4 regions of the Citrobacter werkmanii genome follow, and region 4 is predicted to be linked to each of the others. Evidence: predicted binding sites of a transcription regulator. Region 4 holds the regulator's gene; each other region holds the start of a gene.
What was found. Region 4 encodes PurR, which represses purine synthesis genes. Its sites were predicted from a motif close to CANGCAAACGTTTGCNTG; they were not measured.

Region 1 (4,205 bases), 1.3 Mb from region 4:
GGTAAAAATTGAAATTGTGGTTCCCGACGACATCGTCGATACCTGCGTTGACACCATTATTCGTACCGCACAGACCGGTAAAATCGGTGACGGTAAGATTTTTGTTTTCGACGTGGCGCGCGTTATTCGTATTCGTACCGGTGAAGAAGACGACGCGGCAATCTAAGCCGCGCCGTTAATTTGTAGGCCTGATAAGCGTAGCGCATCAGGCAGAGTGATTGCCGGATGTCGGCGTAAACGCCTTATCCGGCCTACTCGCGTAATACATTACAATACTTTATGCGGGCCGAAGCATTCGTAATGAATGTTCTCGTTTTTCACGCCCAGACCGACCAGTTGCTTCGCGGCGAACTGCATAAAGCCGACCGGGCCGCACAGATAAAACTGCATCGCCGGATCGCTGATTGCCCCTTCCAGTTTGTTCAGATCCATCAGACCAATGCTATCAAACGCACCTTTCGCGCGATCGGCTTCGTTTGGCTCACGATACCAGGTATGTGCGCTAAAGCGTGGCAGCGTTTTGCCGAGTTCTTTTACTTCATCGGCGAAAGCATGTACATCGCCATTTTCCGCCGCGTGGAACCAGTTAACCTGCGCCGTATGATGAGCTTTCGCCAGCGTATCCAGCATCGCCAGCATCGGCGTTTGGCCCACGCCTGCGGAAATCAGCGACACCGGCGTATCGGTCGCGACGTCCATAAAGAAATCCCCTGCTGGCGCGGCCAGGTGAACTACATCACCGACATTGGCGTGGTTATGTAGCCAGGTTGAAACCTGACCACCGTCCTCGCGCTTCACGGCAATACGGTAGCCTTTGCCATCTGGCTTACGGGTCAGCGAATACTGACGGATTTCCTGATGCGGGAAACCTTCCGGCTTCAGCCAGACGCCCAGGTATTGACCCGGATGGTATTCCGCCACTGCACCGCCATCGACGGGTTCAAACTCAAAGCTGGTAATCGCGCGGCTTTGCGGCGTTTTCGCCACGATACGGAAAGGACGCGTACCTTCCCAACCGCCGGTTTTGCTGGCGTTTTCGCTGTAGATTTGCGCTTCACGGTTAATAAACACGCCCGCCAGCACGCCGTATGCTTTGCCCCACGCATCCAGCACTTCCTGGCCCGGGCTGAACATTTCGTCCAGCGTGGCCAGCAGGTGACTTCCTACGATGTTGTACTGCTCTGGTTTAATCTGGAAGCTGGTATGTTTCTGGGCGATTTTCTCAACGGCTGGCAACAGCGCTGGCAGGTTGTCGATGTTGCTGGCATACGCGGCAATGGCGTTAAACAGCGCTTCACGTTGGTCGCCATTGCGCTGGTTACTCATGTTGAAAATTTCTTTCAGCTCTGGGTTATGCGTAAACATGCGATCGTAGAAATGGGCGGTCAGCTTCGGACCTGTTTCAACCAGCAGGGGAATGGTGGCTTTCACTGTAGCGATGGTTTGTGCGTCAAGCATACGGTCTTCCTTTATCTGAAACTTTAATGATGTATGTCAAATGCATCTTATAAAAAATACCCCTGCATTGTAAATGGTTCTTTGTAACTTTGCGTTGTAAAGGTTACATCGTGAAAAATCTGCATCACAAACCTGAAAAGAAATCCGTTGAAATTCAGCAGACCTTTGTTCTCCAAAGCCTTGTGTGCCGTGAAGGTAATCGTTTGCGTAAAATCCTTTGTCAAGACCTGTTATCGAAGAATGATTCGGTTATACTGTTGGCCGAAGTCCTGGAAGACTGCCTTTTCAGGCCAAAATTTACTTGTTAGCTGAGTCAGGAGATGCGGATGTTAAAGCGTGAAATGAACATTGCCGATTATGATGCCGAACTGTGGCAGGCTATGGAGCAGGAAAAAGTACGTCAGGAAGAGCACATCGAACTGATCGCCTCCGAAAACTATACCAGCCCGCGTGTAATGCAGGCGCAGGGTTCTCAGCTGACCAACAAATACGCTGAAGGTTATCCGGGCAAGCGCTACTACGGCGGTTGCGAGTACGTTGATATCGTTGAGCAACTGGCTATCGATCGCGCTAAAGAGCTGTTTGGCGCTGACTACGCTAACGTACAGCCGCACTCTGGCTCTCAGGCTAACTTCGCTGTCTACACCGCGCTGCTGCAGCCGGGCGATACCGTGCTGGGTATGAACCTGGCGCAGGGCGGCCACCTGACTCACGGCTCCCCGGTTAACTTCTCCGGCAAACTGTACAACATCATTCCTTACGGCATTGATGAGTCCGGTAAAATTGACTACGAAGACATGGCTAAGCAGGCCAAAGAGCACAAACCGAAAATGATTATCGGTGGCTTCTCTGCCTACTCCGGCGTGGTTGACTGGGCAAAAATGCGTGAAATCGCCGACAGCATCGGCGCATACCTGTTCGTCGACATGGCGCACGTTGCCGGTCTGATTGCCGCCGGCGTTTACCCGAACCCGGTTCCGCACGCTCACGTTGTGACCACCACCACCCACAAAACCCTGGCGGGTCCGCGCGGCGGCCTGATCCTGGCGAAAGGCGGTGATGAAGAGCTGTACAAAAAACTGAACTCCGCCGTGTTCCCAAGCGCGCAGGGCGGCCCGCTGATGCACGTGATTGCGGCGAAAGCCGTGGCGCTGAAAGAAGCGATGGAGCCAGAGTTCAAAGTTTACCAGCAGCAGGTTGCGAAAAACGCCAAAGCGATGGTGGAAGTGTTCCTGAACCGCGGCTACAAAGTGGTTTCCGGTGGGACTGAAAACCACCTGTTCCTGCTGGATCTGGTTGATAAAAACCTGACCGGTAAAGAAGCTGACGCTGCACTGGGTCGTGCTAACATCACCGTGAACAAAAACAGCGTACCGAACGATCCGAAGAGCCCGTTTGTGACTTCCGGTATCCGTATCGGTTCTCCGGCTGTCACTCGCCGTGGCTTTAAAGAAGCGGAAGTGAAAGAGCTGGCTGGCTGGATGTGTGATGTTCTGGACAATATCAATGATGAAGCGGTAATTGAGCGCATCAAAGGTAAAGTGCTGGATATCTGCGCACGCTTCCCGGTTTACGCGTAAGTCATATTGATTGCTGGACCTTATCCGGCCTACAGGTGAGTTACCTGTAGGCCGGATAAACGAAGAGACATCCGCCAGTTATAGTGACTTAAGCAAGATTGTTTCATCGACTAAAGCTGCCACTGGCGGCTTTTTCTTAGCCTGAATCCATTTCCGCAATAAGCGCATTTCCCGGCCCTGGTTCAACGTCACTGCGCCGACAATAACGTCATTCTGCAAACTAAACCATATTGCTTTCTGCGCATCAGGATCGCCACGTGCGAGCCAACTTTCTCCCTGCATTTCACCAACAAATTGCAGGTTATCACTGTATTGATCGGTCCAGAACCAGCCCGGCGTGGCTTCTGGCAGGGGTAAACCGAGCATAGCAGCAGCGGCAACTTGCGCCTGGCAGTTGGCATTTTCCCAGCTTTCTATGCGCTTTAACGAACCGTCCGGCTGGCGAGTGAGCGCCACATCACCGGCGGCGAAAATGACCGGGTCGGAGGTGGCGCAGGCGCTATCGACAATAATACCATTGGCCGTTTCCAGCCCCGCGTCGCGGGCCAGCGTATCGTTCGCCACGATGCCGATGCCGTAAACCACCGCATCGGCCTTCAGTAATTCGCCGTTTTGCAGCGTGAGCGTGAGAAATTCTCCCGCTTCAGCGTGCTCAATGGCGCTATTGAGCAGCATTCTCACCCCGGCCTGCTGATGGCGGGCTAACAGATAGTCGCGCACCGGCGCAGGCGCATTGCGGCCCATCACCGTTGATGCCAGTTCGACTACCGTCACCCGGCAGCCGCGCTGGATGGCGCTGGCCGCCAGCTCCAGGCCAATGGTGCCCGCGCCGACAATCACGATCGATTTTCCTGGCTGTAGCGCAGCCCGGAGACGCTCGGCATCTCCCGCATGACGTAGGGTAAAACAGCGCTCGCCCAGCGCATCCAGCAGCGGTAGCGGTCTGGCGGCGGCCCCGGTAGCCAGCAGCAACTGAGTCCAGCGGTAGGTTTGCCCATCGGCGAGCGTTAACGTACGCGAGGCGCGATCAATCTCGCGTAGCGTAACGCCCAGATGCAACTGCACGTTGTGTTCCTGCCACCAGCTGGCGGGCAGAACCGGCTGAAGCTGCGGGTTATCGTCCAGCAGCATCGCTTTTGACAGCGGCGGGCGCTCGTAGGCCAGGTG
Region 2 (4,205 bases), 320 kb from region 4:
ATGGCGCTGATACTCATTTACCTGGTAATCGCCGGATTCAATTTTGGCGATTCCTGCTTCTAATATCGAAATAAATTGCCTGGCAACATCAGTGGTTAACCAGAGCGTTTGACCAACTTCAGTCCCATCCGGGTCCGGTCGATTCGGGGTCTGGTAGTGCAAACGCAGCATCAGCGCGTCGTAGCTATCAACGGTGCTGATGTCCCATCCTACAAGCGGATGAGTCTGAATGACTTCATTATTCTTTTCCATCATGCCCCCTAATTCGTGTTACTAGACAACGGTTTTCGAGGTTCAATGCATTTTTTTTCTGAAGCAACTTCAGTATATCAATAAATAAGGGTATTCATTGAAAATTTAAAGAGGGCAGCGCATAAATTTATAGTTTTCAGCGTTATCTGACTAATAAAGCAACATGTCATTCATTTTTTTTTAGCAAGTTGCACAATTATTTTGTCGTTCTGGTTAAAAGATAACCAGGAAATTAATATTAAATTAAATGGCCACCAGGGGGAGTCTGTATTTTTTTAAAACTGCGTGTAAAAAAAAAGCCGGGGCGACCCGGCAAACAAACATCACTGCATATCATTATTTATTCATTGATAAACCAGTCATCCGCGCTTTCCCAGGTCTCCTGCAAGATCTCGCTGATGCGTTCTTTGTCCTCTTTGGTCGCGCCAATTACCGACAGATTGTTAGCTCCGGCATAACGGACGGTAACGTTACCCTCGTTATCCGGAAAATGATGATGAATACGGCGGGAGAGTTCACCTGCCAATGCGTCAATCGCACCGGCAGGCAAAGGTGAAGTTTTGGCAATAGTGACTTCAATACGCATAATAGCCCCCTGTTGAATATACTGTTTATTTATACAGTTATTCAGATCAGTTGGCTACATTTTTTTTAGCTTTTTACTGACCAGCGTACCGTTTCGCCACCCAGGAAAGGCACCAGCGAGTCATCTGCCAGCGTAATGCTCTCCGGGACATGGTGCTCCACGCGTTCAAGCTCAATAAAAGTCTCATTCACCGGCAGACCATAGAATTGCGGACCATTGAGTGAGCAGAAGGCTTCAAAATGGCTCAGTGCATTCATCTCTTCAAATACGGTGGCATAGCTGCCCAGCGCGGTCGGGGCGTTAAAACACCCGGCACAGCCGCAACTGGATTCTTTGCGATGACGGGCATGCGGCGCTGAGTCGGTACCAAGGAATGCACGGCTAAATCCGCTGGCGACCAGCTCACGTAGCGCCTGTTGGTGGACGTTACGTTTAAGGATTGGCAGACAATACAGGTGCGGACGAATGCCGCCGACCAGCATGTGGTTGCGGTTAAACATCAAATGTTGTGGCGTAATGGTGGCGGCGAGAAGCTCGTTACCATCCCGCACATATTCGGCAGCATCTTTAGTGGTGATATGTTCAAATACGACTTTCAGCGCAGTCAACCGCTGACGCAGCGGTTCCATCACCGTCTCAATAAAGCGTGCTTCGCGATCGAAAATATCGATATCCGCATGTGTCACTTCACCATGCACCAATAGCGGCATACCCAATTTTTCCATCCGTTCCAGCACAGGCATGATGGCTTCAATAGAGGTTACGCCATGCGTTGAGTTGGTGGTGGCATTCGCCGGGTAGAGTTTCGCGGCGGTAAACACACCTTCGTTGAAACCTCGCTCCAGCTCATTGGGGTCCAATGTATCCGTTAAATAACAGGTCATTAAGGGCGTGAAGTCGTGTCCGGCAGGTACCGCATCAAGAATGCGTTGGCGATAAGCGATAGCTGCATCAACTGTGGTGACGGGCGGTGCCAGGTTCGGCATGACAATGGCGCGGCCGTAAATTTCGCTGGTATAGGGCACGACAGTTTTTAACATGTCGCCATCGCGAAAGTGAAGATGCCAGTCGTCTGGGCGGCGGATCTTTAAAACCTGGGATGGTGCAGTCATCAATATGCTCCGGCTGAGGATTGTCTTTTTTGCCGGAAACAAAGGATAAGCGGAAACGTTTTCGTTTGCACGAAAAAAAAGGGCGCATCAGCGCCCTCTGGTTTATTAGTCGGTGAATGGGATGATGATTTCGCCCGGTTTCACTTCTATACCTTTCGCCAGTTTTTTCGCCAGCGCTTCACCCTGACTGCTGTCGTCCTGCAGAACATAGGCAGGCTGTTGATTAAAGTAATTACGCAGCGACTGGTTTAAATACGGCATCAGCGTTTGTAGTACCGACTGCATTTTTTCAGGTGTGACGGTCGCGTCCACGACTTCCATCTCTTGCAAGTAAATCGCGCCTTTCTCTTTATTGAAGACCGGTAGCGCTTTAAGTTTCAGCTTCATGGTGGCTTTCTGACTGCCAAACAGGGAATTCATGTCCAGATTGGCATCACCCGTCAGAGTCACTTTATTAGGCTCTTCACGCCCTATCTGACTGGCGAGATTGCTCAGTACGATGTGTGCTTCAGCGACGCCGGGCAAACCGATATCTTTTGAAAAGTTATTATGCTTCGCCAGCGCCTGATTAATCTCTTGCTCGCTAACCGTATATTGCGTGAGTTGATTACAACCAACCAACAGGCCGCCGACAATCAGTGCAGCGGCAAAAAAAAGCTTTTTCATGGGAGTCCTCAACATGATGCATATGGCGTAATCGTGACACAAAGCATCATCGAGTACCAGCGCCCCGGGCACCAGCAGAAAAAACTGAAAAGTGCTCGTGCGCCGGATTAGCTATCAGGCATCGGGTTCCAGCATGCCGCGCGTCGGGCGTTTGTGGCTGAATTGCCAGCCCAAAGCCAGGAAGGTGATGAAGCCGATAATACCGAGCATCATCCATGGCAATTCAGGCTGCGCCAGGGCTTTGCCCATATCAAACAGCCAGCCGCCGCCGACATAACCAATTGCGCCGCCGATGGCGAGCCCAAGTCGGCTGAAGCCCATGTAACTTCCTCGCGCCCGTGCATTGGCCAGCGAGGCGCTCAGGGTTTCACGCGCCGGTTCGGCGATGATCGAGCCGATATAGAAGGTGCAGATCAGCGTGAATAGCTGCTGTAAATTGCCGACCAGACCGATGGGCATCATGCTCAGAGACATCACCAGCAGACCGGCCATCAGGCGATGTTCCAGGCGAAAACGTTTTTCACTCCAGCGGGCAATAGGGTAGAGCAGCGTTAACGAGAGGCATGCTTCGATGGCATACATCCATTTCACGGCGGCAGGCGAGCCAGCGATGTCGTTCACCATGATTGGCAGCATTAACATGACCTGTACCGCCAGCATGTAATAACCCGCCAGCGTCAGCACATAGGTGACAAAACGTTTGTCATGCATCACGTGGCCCATCCCTTCACGCACCGGAATTTTCACCGTCGACAATTTCCATGCCGGGAGTAGCCAGGCGTTAAACGCCGCGCACAGAACAAACAAAATGGCTCCTGTCGCGCAGACCAGGCGGAAATCGTACTGTAACAGCCAACTGCCAAGTAACGCGCCAACCACTGCGCCTGCGCTATCCTGCATCATCAGGATAGAGAAAAAACGCCCGCGCTTTTCCGGGCGGATCAGTTTGACCACCAGCGCCGAACGGGGAGGGTCGAACAGCGTGCCGCCCAGCCCGGAAAGAAAACAGGAAAACCACAGCAGCCACGGCTCGTGGGCAATACCCATGGTGGCGAACCCGGCGGCGCGCATCAGCATACCGGTGACGATCATCGGTTTTGCGCCGAAACGGTCAGCAATAGCGCCGCCAAAAATACCCAGACCCTGCTGAATAAATTGACGCAATCCTAACGCGATCCCGACCATAACGGCAGCCCAGCCCATTTGGTCGACGAAGCGAATTGAGATCAGCGGGAAAACGACGAAGAAGCCCAGCACGACCAGCATATTATCGATGAGAAGGAAGTATTTACCCAGGTTCCTTGCCTGCGAGACTTGCGACATTTCCCCTCCCGGGAAAAACTCGTCACTCTGGTTAGAGTTTAAAAGATAAGCATCTCCTATTCTGCGGTGTCGTCATCGCTTTTCCCACCTTTGGCGGGACAATATTTTTTTATCAAAAGCCCGTCTTGATAGAGAGTTTTCATCAAAATGTGTGAATAATTCAAAAAATGGCAATTTGCTCTTTTCAAAGGGCATATTTGCACAGGTATAGTATCGCGAATAGCGTATTGAAGACGTTACGGGAAGGAGTAGGTATAGAATGTTTG
Region 3 (4,205 bases), 2.0 Mb from region 4:
CGAGTTGCAGACTCCAATCCGGACTACGACATACTTTATGAGGTCCGCTTGCTCTCGCGAGGTCGCTTCTCTTTGTATATGCCATTGTAGCACGTGTGTAGCCCTACTCGTAAGGGCCATGATGACTTGACGTCATCCCCACCTTCCTCCAGTTTATCACTGGCAGTCTCCTTTGAGTTCCCGACCGAATCGCTGGCAACAAAGGATAAGGGTTGCGCTCGTTGCGGGACTTAACCCAACATTTCACAACACGAGCTGACGACAGCCATGCAGCACCTGTCTCAGAGTTCCCGAAGGCACCAAAGCATCTCTGCTAAGTTCTCTGGATGTCAAGAGTAGGTAAGGTTCTTCGCGTTGCATCGAATTAAACCACATGCTCCACCGCTTGTGCGGGCCCCCGTCAATTCATTTGAGTTTTAACCTTGCGGCCGTACTCCCCAGGCGGTCGACTTAACGCGTTAGCTCCGGAAGCCACGCCTCAAGGGCACAACCTCCAAGTCGACATCGTTTACGGCGTGGACTACCAGGGTATCTAATCCTGTTTGCTCCCCACGCTTTCGCACCTGAGCGTCAGTCTTTGTCCAGGGGGCCGCCTTCGCCACCGGTATTCCTCCAGATCTCTACGCATTTCACCGCTACACCTGGAATTCTACCCCCCTCTACAAGACTCTAGCCTGCCAGTTTCGGATGCAGTTCCCAGGTTGAGCCCGGGGATTTCACATCCGACTTGACAGACCGCCTGCGTGCGCTTTACGCCCAGTAATTCCGATTAACGCTTGCACCCTCCGTATTACCGCGGCTGCTGGCACGGAGTTAGCCGGTGCTTCTTCTGCGAGTAACGTCAATCGCTGTGGTTATTAACCACAACGCCTTCCTCCTCGCTGAAAGTACTTTACAACCCGAAGGCCTTCTTCATACACGCGGCATGGCTGCATCAGGCTTGCGCCCATTGTGCAATATTCCCCACTGCTGCCTCCCGTAGGAGTCTGGACCGTGTCTCAGTTCCAGTGTGGCTGGTCATCCTCTCAGACCAGCTAGGGATCGTCGCCTAGGTGAGCCGTTACCCCACCTACTAGCTAATCCCATCTGGGCACATCCGATGGCAAGAGGCCCGAAGGTCCCCCTCTTTGGTCTTGCGACATTATGCGGTATTAGCTACCGTTTCCAGTAGTTATCCCCCTCCATCGGGCAGTTTCCCAGACATTACTCACCCGTCCGCCACTCGTCACCCGAGAGCAAGCTCTCTGTGCTACCGTTCGACTTGCATGTGTTAGGCCTGCCGCCAGCGTTCAATCTGAGCCATGATCAAACTCTTCAATTTAAGTTTGATGCTCGTGAATTAAACTTCGTAATGAATTACGTGTTCACTCAGAGACTTGGTATTCATTTTTCGTCTTGCGACGTTAAGAATCCGTATCCTCGAGTGCCCACACAGATTGTCTGATAAATTGTTAAAGAGCAGTTGCGACGCGCCTTGGCGCTCTGTCGCGAGGTGGCGTATATTACGCTTTCCTCTTTCAGAGTCAACCCTCATTTTCAGGTTTTTCTCTTCAACCGACCGGGCTGTTTGTGTGAAGTGATTCACATCCGCCGTGTCGATGGAGGCGCATTATAGGGAGTTTCCTTCAGCCCGCAACCCCTAAATGACAGAAAAATGACTGACTGCTGCATTCCACAGCAGAACCCCGCCTTATACCCATTTACACACAGAGTTATCCACAAAAATAAGGTTCTCTTGCGATCATCACTTCGATTCATCCCTCATCTATACAGCTGAAATAGTCGAATTAAAGGAAAGAGAAAAATTCGCGAGCGTTGCGCAAACGTTTTCGTTACAATGCCACCGCACAACAAGGATGCCCCGTGAGGGGCGTTAGCTGAGTTTTTAGCCAAGAATTCACCTAACGCTCTCTGTAATAGTCAAATCCAGGGGATTTACCATGCAACAACGTCGTCCAGTCCGCCGCGCTCTGCTCAGTGTTTCTGACAAGGCCGGTATCATCGAATTCGCTCAGGCACTTTCCGCACGCGGTGTGGAGCTGCTGTCTACGGGGGGTACCGCCCGCCTGTTAGCAGAAAAAGGCTTGGCAGTGACCGAAGTTTCCGATTACACCGGTTTCCCGGAAATGATGGATGGACGCGTGAAGACCCTGCATCCAAAAGTACACGGCGGCATCCTCGGCCGTCGCGGCCAGGACGATGCGATCATGGAACAGCATCACATCGCCCCTATCGATATGGTGGTCGTTAACCTGTACCCCTTCGCCGAAACCGTAGCCCGTGAAGGCTGCTCGCTGGAAGATGCGGTAGAGAACATTGATATCGGCGGCCCGACCATGGTGCGCTCCGCCGCGAAGAACCATAAAGACGTGGCAATCGTGGTGAAGAGCAGCGACTACGACGCCATTATTAAAGAGATGGATGCTAATGAAGGTTCTCTGACCCTCGACACCCGTTTCGATCTGGCGATTAAAGCCTTCGAACACACCGCCGCCTACGACAGCATGATTGCCAACTACTTCGGCAGCATGGTTCCGGCCTACCACAGTGAAAGCAAAGAAGCCGCCGGTCGCTTCCCGCGTACGCTGAACCTGACCTTCATTAAGAAGCAGGATATGCGCTACGGCGAGAACAGCCACCAGCAGGCTGCCTTCTATATAGAAGAGAATGTGAAAGAAGCGTCCGTTGCCACCGCGCAGCAGGTGCAGGGCAAAGCGCTCTCCTACAACAACATCGCCGATACCGACGCAGCGCTGGAGTGCGTGAAAGAGTTCAACGAGCCGGCCTGCGTGATCGTCAAGCATGCCAACCCGTGCGGCGTGGCGGTGAGCTCCACTATTCTCGACGCTTACGACCGTGCGTACAAAACCGACCCAACTTCCGCATTCGGCGGCATTATCGCCTTCAACCGCGAACTGGATGCCGAAACCGCTCAGGCGATTATCTCCCGCCAGTTCGTGGAAGTGATTATCGCCCCGTCCGCGACCGAAGATGCGCTGAAAATCACGGCTGCCAAGCAGAATGTGCGCGTACTGACCTGTGGTCAGTGGGCACAGCGTGTGCCGGGTCTGGACTTCAAACGCGTTAACGGCGGTCTGCTGGTTCAGGACCGTGACCTGGGTATGGTGACCGAAGGTGAACTGCGCGTGGTGTCTAAACGTCAGCCGACCGAGCAAGAGCTGCGTGACGCGCTGTTCTGCTGGAAGGTAGCCAAGTTTGTGAAGTCCAACGCTATTGTCTACGCCAAAGAGAACATGACCATCGGCATAGGCGCAGGCCAGATGAGCCGTGTCTACTCCGCGAAAATCGCCGGGATCAAAGCGGCTGACGAAGGTCTGGAAGTGAAAGGCTCCGCGATGGCCTCCGACGCTTTCTTCCCGTTCCGCGATGGTATCGATGCCGCTGCCGCCGTGGGCGTGAGCTGCGTTATCCAGCCTGGCGGTTCTATCCGTGATGATGAAGTCATTGCCGCTGCCGATGAACACGGTATCGCGATGATCTTTACCGACATGCGCCACTTCCGCCATTAATCCACGGAGCAGACGATGAAAGTATTAGTGATTGGCAACGGCGGGCGCGAGCACGCGCTGGCGTGGAAAGCGGCGCAGTCGCCGCTGGTTGATACCGTTTTTGTCGCACCGGGCAACGCGGGCACCGCGCTGGAACCCGCGCTGCAAAACGTGGCTATCGGCGTAACCGATATCCCGGCGCTGCTGAGCTTTGCCCAGAACGAGAAGATTGACCTGACCATCGTTGGCCCGGAAGCGCCGCTGGTGATTGGCGTGGTCGATGCGTTTCGCGCCGCAGGTCTGAAGATCTTCGGCCCAACCGAAGGCGCCGCACAATTGGAAGGCTCCAAAGCCTTCACCAAAGATTTCCTCGCCCGTCACCAGATTCCGACGGCGGAGTATCAGAACTTTACCGAGGTTGAGCCAGCGCTGGCTTACCTGCGCGAGAAAGGCGCACCGATCGTCATCAAAGCCGACGGTCTGGCCGCCGGTAAAGGCGTTATCGTCGCGATGACGCTTGAAGAAGCGGAAGCCGCCGTGCAGGACATGCTGGCGGGTAACGCCTTTGGCGATGCAGGCCACCGCATCGTGATTGAAGAGTTCCTCGACGGTGAAGAAGCGAGCTTTATCGTGATGGTCGACGGCGAACACGTGCTGCCGATGGCCACCAGCCAGGACCACAAACGCGTGGGTAAC
Region 4 (4,205 bases):
GTGAAACGCTAATATTTGCTTACTGATTTCAAATTTTTTGTAGGCAGAATATGTGGTCGGAATATTCACTTGAAGTGGTTGATGCGGTTGCGCGCAACGGCAGTTTCAGTTCAGCCGCGCAGGAGTTACACCGCGTACCTTCGGCGGTAAGCTACACCGTGCGCCAACTGGAGGAGTGGCTGGCTGTACCGCTTTTTGAGCGACGCCATCGCGATGTGGAATTAACGCCTGCCGGCGCGTGGTTTTTAAAAGAAGGGCGCTCTGTTATCAAAAAAATGCAGATCACTCGTCAGCAATGTCAACAAATCGCCAACGGCTGGCGAGGACAACTGGCAATCGCGGTAGATAACATTGTCCGTCCCGAACGTACCCGGCAGATGATTGTGGATTTCTATCGCCACTTTGATGATGTGGAACTGCTGGTTTTTCAGGAAGTCTTTAATGGTGTCTGGGATGCGCTTTCCGATGGGCGTGTGGAGCTGGCTATTGGCGCCACACAGGCCATTCCGGTAGGGGGGCGCTATACCTTCCGCGACATGGGCATGCTGAGCTGGAGCTGCGTGGTGGCCAGCCATCATCCGCTGGCGTCAATGTCGGGGCCGCTAAGCGATGATACGTTGCGCAACTGGCCGTCACTGGTGCGCGAAGATACCTCGCGTACATTGCCGAAGCGTATAACCTGGTTACTGGACAACCAAAAGCGCGTTGTGGTGCCTGACTGGGAATCTTCCGCAACCTGTTTATCTGCGGGATTGTGTGTAGGCATGGTACCAACACATTTTGCCAAGCCGTGGATTGATAGCGGTAAATGGGTGTCGCTGCAGTTGGAGAATCCCTTTCCTGATGCCGCGTGTTGTCTGACATGGCAACAGAACGATACCTCGCCAGCACTGAGCTGGTTGCTGGACTATTTAGGTGATAGCGAAACGCTGAATAAAGAATGGTTGCGGGAGCCAGATGAGGCCCCCGCACAACAGGCTTAACGACGATAATCGCGGAATGGACCGTCAGCAACGGAGCGGCGTTCTACCAGGCGCGGATGAACCTCGATAGACTGCGACTCTTCGCGTTTATTCACGATGCGGTCTAACAGCATATTAAAGGCCGTTTCACCCAGTGAATCCTTAGGCTGGTGAATGGTGGTTAGCGCTGGCGTGAAGAAGCGGGCGTTGCGCACGTTATCATAACCGATGAGCGAGACATCCTGCGGTACGCGCAGTCCCATCTCATCAGCGGCGCACAGCGCGCCCATCGCCATGATATCGCCACCGCAGAAGACGGCGGTCGGACGATGCGACTGTGAAAGAATTTGCTGCATGGCGCGATAACCGGATTCAGGTTCAAAATCGCCCTGTACAATCCAGTTTTCGGGAACCTTAATCAGCGCTTCTTCCATCGCTTTCATAAAGCCAGCCAGACGACCGGCCCCGGTATTCCGCTCCATCGGGCCCGGGATCGCGCCAATCTCGCGATGGCCGCGTTCTATCAGATACCGACCCGCCATGTAACCGCCCTCGAAAGCGTTATCAATGACCGTATCGGTAAAATCAGCTTTAGCTTCGCCCCAGTCCATGACAACCATCGGAATATGGCGATACTCTTCGAGCATCGAAAGCAGCGATTCCGGATACTCAGAACACATCACTAACAGACCATCAACGCGCTTTTGCGCCATCATCGACAGATAGGCCTGCTGCTTTTCAAGACTGTTCCATGCGTTGCCCAGAATCAGGGTATAGCCTTTCTGGAAACAGTTTTTCTCAACGGCTTCGATAATTTCGGCGAAATAGGCCGCTTCGCTGCTGGTCGCCAGCAAGCCGATAGACTTGGTGTGATTCACCTTCAGGCTGCGTGCAACTGCGCTTGGAGAATAGTGCAGCTCTTTGATCGCCGCCCAAACCGCATTACGCGTTTCTTCCGCGACAAAGCGCGTCTTGTTAATTACGTGTGATACGGTTGTAGTGGAAACGTTTGCTCGCTTCGCTACATCTTTAATTGTTGCCATTACATCTCACTCCAGACCATATCCTAAGCTCCTGAGAATACTCCAGGTAAACGTTTGCCTTCACACACCCTTAACGCAACGTAGGGGTTGCGGCACGCCGGGAAAACGACACGGAACGTCAGGAAGGGGTCAATGGCCGGTACGCTAATCAAGTAAGCGTGGAATTTTGTCTGATCTTAACGAAAAGGGGAAGAGTTAAAAGCAGTTATCAATATAAATCGTGAGAGATTTTTGCTTTCAAGTGTGTAAAAATGCGCAATATCACTTTTTGTGTGGGAATAAAAAGGAGAAAACTTGATGAGCACCGATCTGAAATTTTCGTTAGTGACTACCATTATTGTTCTGGGTTTGATCGTCGCGGGTGGCCTGACCGCAGCGCTGCATTGATTTCCCCGAGGGAGTTAGCTCTCCCTCATCCTTTCCGCATCTATTCCCCCTCTATTGTTTGCGAATAAGCAAAAGTCTTTTGCAATTTTGTTAACTTTATTAATTTTGCGATCAATGTCATGCTTTTGACTCTTATTTTATGTCGCGCCACGGCTCGACGTTACGGAGTCGATATATGAAAATCAATTATCCCTTACTGGCGCTGGCGATTGGCGCGTTTGGCATTGGCACCACCGAATTTTCGCCAATGGGATTATTGCCCGTGATTGCCAAAGGGGTGGATGTCTCGATTCCCGCGGCCGGGATGCTGATTAGCGCGTATGCGGTTGGCGTGATGGTGGGGGCTCCGCTGATGACACTGCTGCTGTCCCATCGCGCGCGACGTAATGCGCTGATATTCCTGATGGCTATTTTCACGCTGGGCAACGTGCTTTCCGCTATCTCGCCGGATTACACCACGCTGATGCTGTCACGTATTTTGACCAGTCTTAATCACGGCGCCTTTTTTGGTCTCGGCTCTGTGGTCGCCGCAAGCGTGGTACCTAAACATAAGCAAGCCAGTGCCGTGGCAACCATGTTTATGGGGTTAACGATTGCCAATATTGGCGGTGTTCCCGCGGCGACGTGGCTTGGTGAGACAATCGGCTGGCGGATGTCGTTTATGGCGACGGCGGGTCTGGGCGTCATCGCTATGGTCAGCCTGTTCTTCTCATTACCGAAAGGTGGGGCAGGAGCGCGCCCTGATGTCCGCAGCGAACTGGCGGTACTTATGCGCCCACAGGTGCTGTCGGCTCTGCTGACCACTGTGCTGGGCGCAGGCGCGATGTTCACGCTTTATACTTACATCTCGCCGGTGCTGCACAGCATTACCCATGCCACACCGGTGTTTGTGACCGGAATGCTGGTATTAATTGGCGTCGGATTCTCGATCGGAAACTATCTTGGCGGCAAACTGGCGGATCGTTCTGTCAACGGTACGCTTAAAGGCTTTTTGCTGTTGTTGATGGTTATTATGCTGGCCATTCCCTTCCTCGCGCGTAATGAGCTGGGGGCGGCGGTCAGTATGGTCGTCTGGGGCGCGGCGACGTTTGCGGTGGTTCCGCCGTTGCAGATGCGGGTGATGCGCGTTGCCAGCGAAGCGCCAGGGTTATCATCGTCAGTCAACATTGGCGCGTTTAACCTGGGAAATGCGTTAGGTGCGGCAGCCGGTGGGGCGGTGATTTCCGGTGGTCTGGGCTACAGTTTTGTACCCGTGATGGGAGCGATTGTGGCGGGGCTTGCGTTACTGCTGGTCTTTATCTCGGCAAGAAGGCAATCTGAAGAAGTCTGCACTGCCTCCAGCTAAGGCTAAAACGCAGAAGGGGGGCCCTTCTGCGTTATCATTTTATGCTGCGAAGTTCTTCGCAACAAATTCCCAGTTCACCAGCGCCCAGAAGTGCTCCAGGTAGCCAGGACGGGCATTGCGATAATCGATGTAGTAGGCGTGTTCCCATACGTCAACGGTCATCAGCGGCGTCGCGTCGGTCGTCAGCGGAGTTCCTGCGTTGGAAGTAGAAACGATAGCCAGTTTGCCATCCTTTCCTTTAACCAGCCAGGTCCAGCCAGAACCGAAGTTTTTGATAGCGGCATCGGTGAATTGCGCTTTGAAATCCGCAAAGCTGCCAAAGGAGGCGGCAATTGCATCGGCCAGTTTACCGGTCGGCTCGCCACCTGCGTTCGGCGCCAGGCAGTTCCAGTAGAACGTGTGGTTCCATACCTGTGCAGCATTATTGAATACACCGCCTTCAGAGCTACGAACGATCTCTTCCAGTGA

Region 1: the regulator PurR is predicted to act here: its motif matches at 1,651-1,668, upstream of glyA (serine hydroxymethyltransferase).
Region 2: the regulator PurR is predicted to act here: its motif matches at 1,999-2,016, upstream of pyrC (dihydroorotase).
Region 3: the regulator PurR is predicted to act here: its motif matches at 1,817-1,834, upstream of purH (bifunctional phosphoribosylaminoimidazolecarboxamide formyltransferase/IMP cyclohydrolase).

The regions. Positions count from the first base shown of each region.
Region 1 is NZ_CP044101.1:3,781,724-3,785,928, reverse strand. It holds gene glnB (nitrogen regulatory protein P-II) at 1-166, shown strand, start outside; gene hmpA (NO-inducible flavohemoprotein) at 268-1,458, opposite strand; gene glyA (serine hydroxymethyltransferase) at 1,785-3,038, shown strand; gene hcaD (phenylpropionate dioxygenase ferredoxin reductase subunit) at 3,117-4,205, opposite strand, start outside.
Region 2 is NZ_CP044101.1:2,160,836-2,165,040, forward strand. It holds gene bssS (biofilm formation regulator BssS) at 1-252, opposite strand, end outside; gene dinI (DNA damage-inducible protein I) at 593-838, opposite strand; gene pyrC (dihydroorotase) at 904-1,950, opposite strand; gene FOB24_RS10945 (lipoprotein) at 2,056-2,616, opposite strand; gene mdtH (multidrug efflux MFS transporter MdtH) at 2,731-3,939, opposite strand; gene rimJ (ribosomal protein S5-alanine N-acetyltransferase) at 4,199-4,205, shown strand, end outside.
Region 3 is NZ_CP044101.1:478,464-482,668, reverse strand. It holds rRNA gene FOB24_RS03000 (16S ribosomal RNA) at 1-1,321, opposite strand, end outside; gene purH (bifunctional phosphoribosylaminoimidazolecarboxamide formyltransferase/IMP cyclohydrolase) at 1,941-3,530, shown strand; gene purD (phosphoribosylamine--glycine ligase) at 3,546-4,205, shown strand, end outside.
Region 4 is NZ_CP044101.1:2,485,626-2,489,830, forward strand. It holds gene punR (DNA-binding transcriptional activator PunR) at 51-983, shown strand; gene purR (HTH-type transcriptional repressor PurR) at 980-2,005, opposite strand; gene cydH (cytochrome bd-I accessory subunit CydH) at 2,303-2,392, shown strand; gene FOB24_RS12595 (MFS transporter) at 2,568-3,737, shown strand; gene sodB (superoxide dismutase [Fe]) at 3,777-4,205, opposite strand, start outside.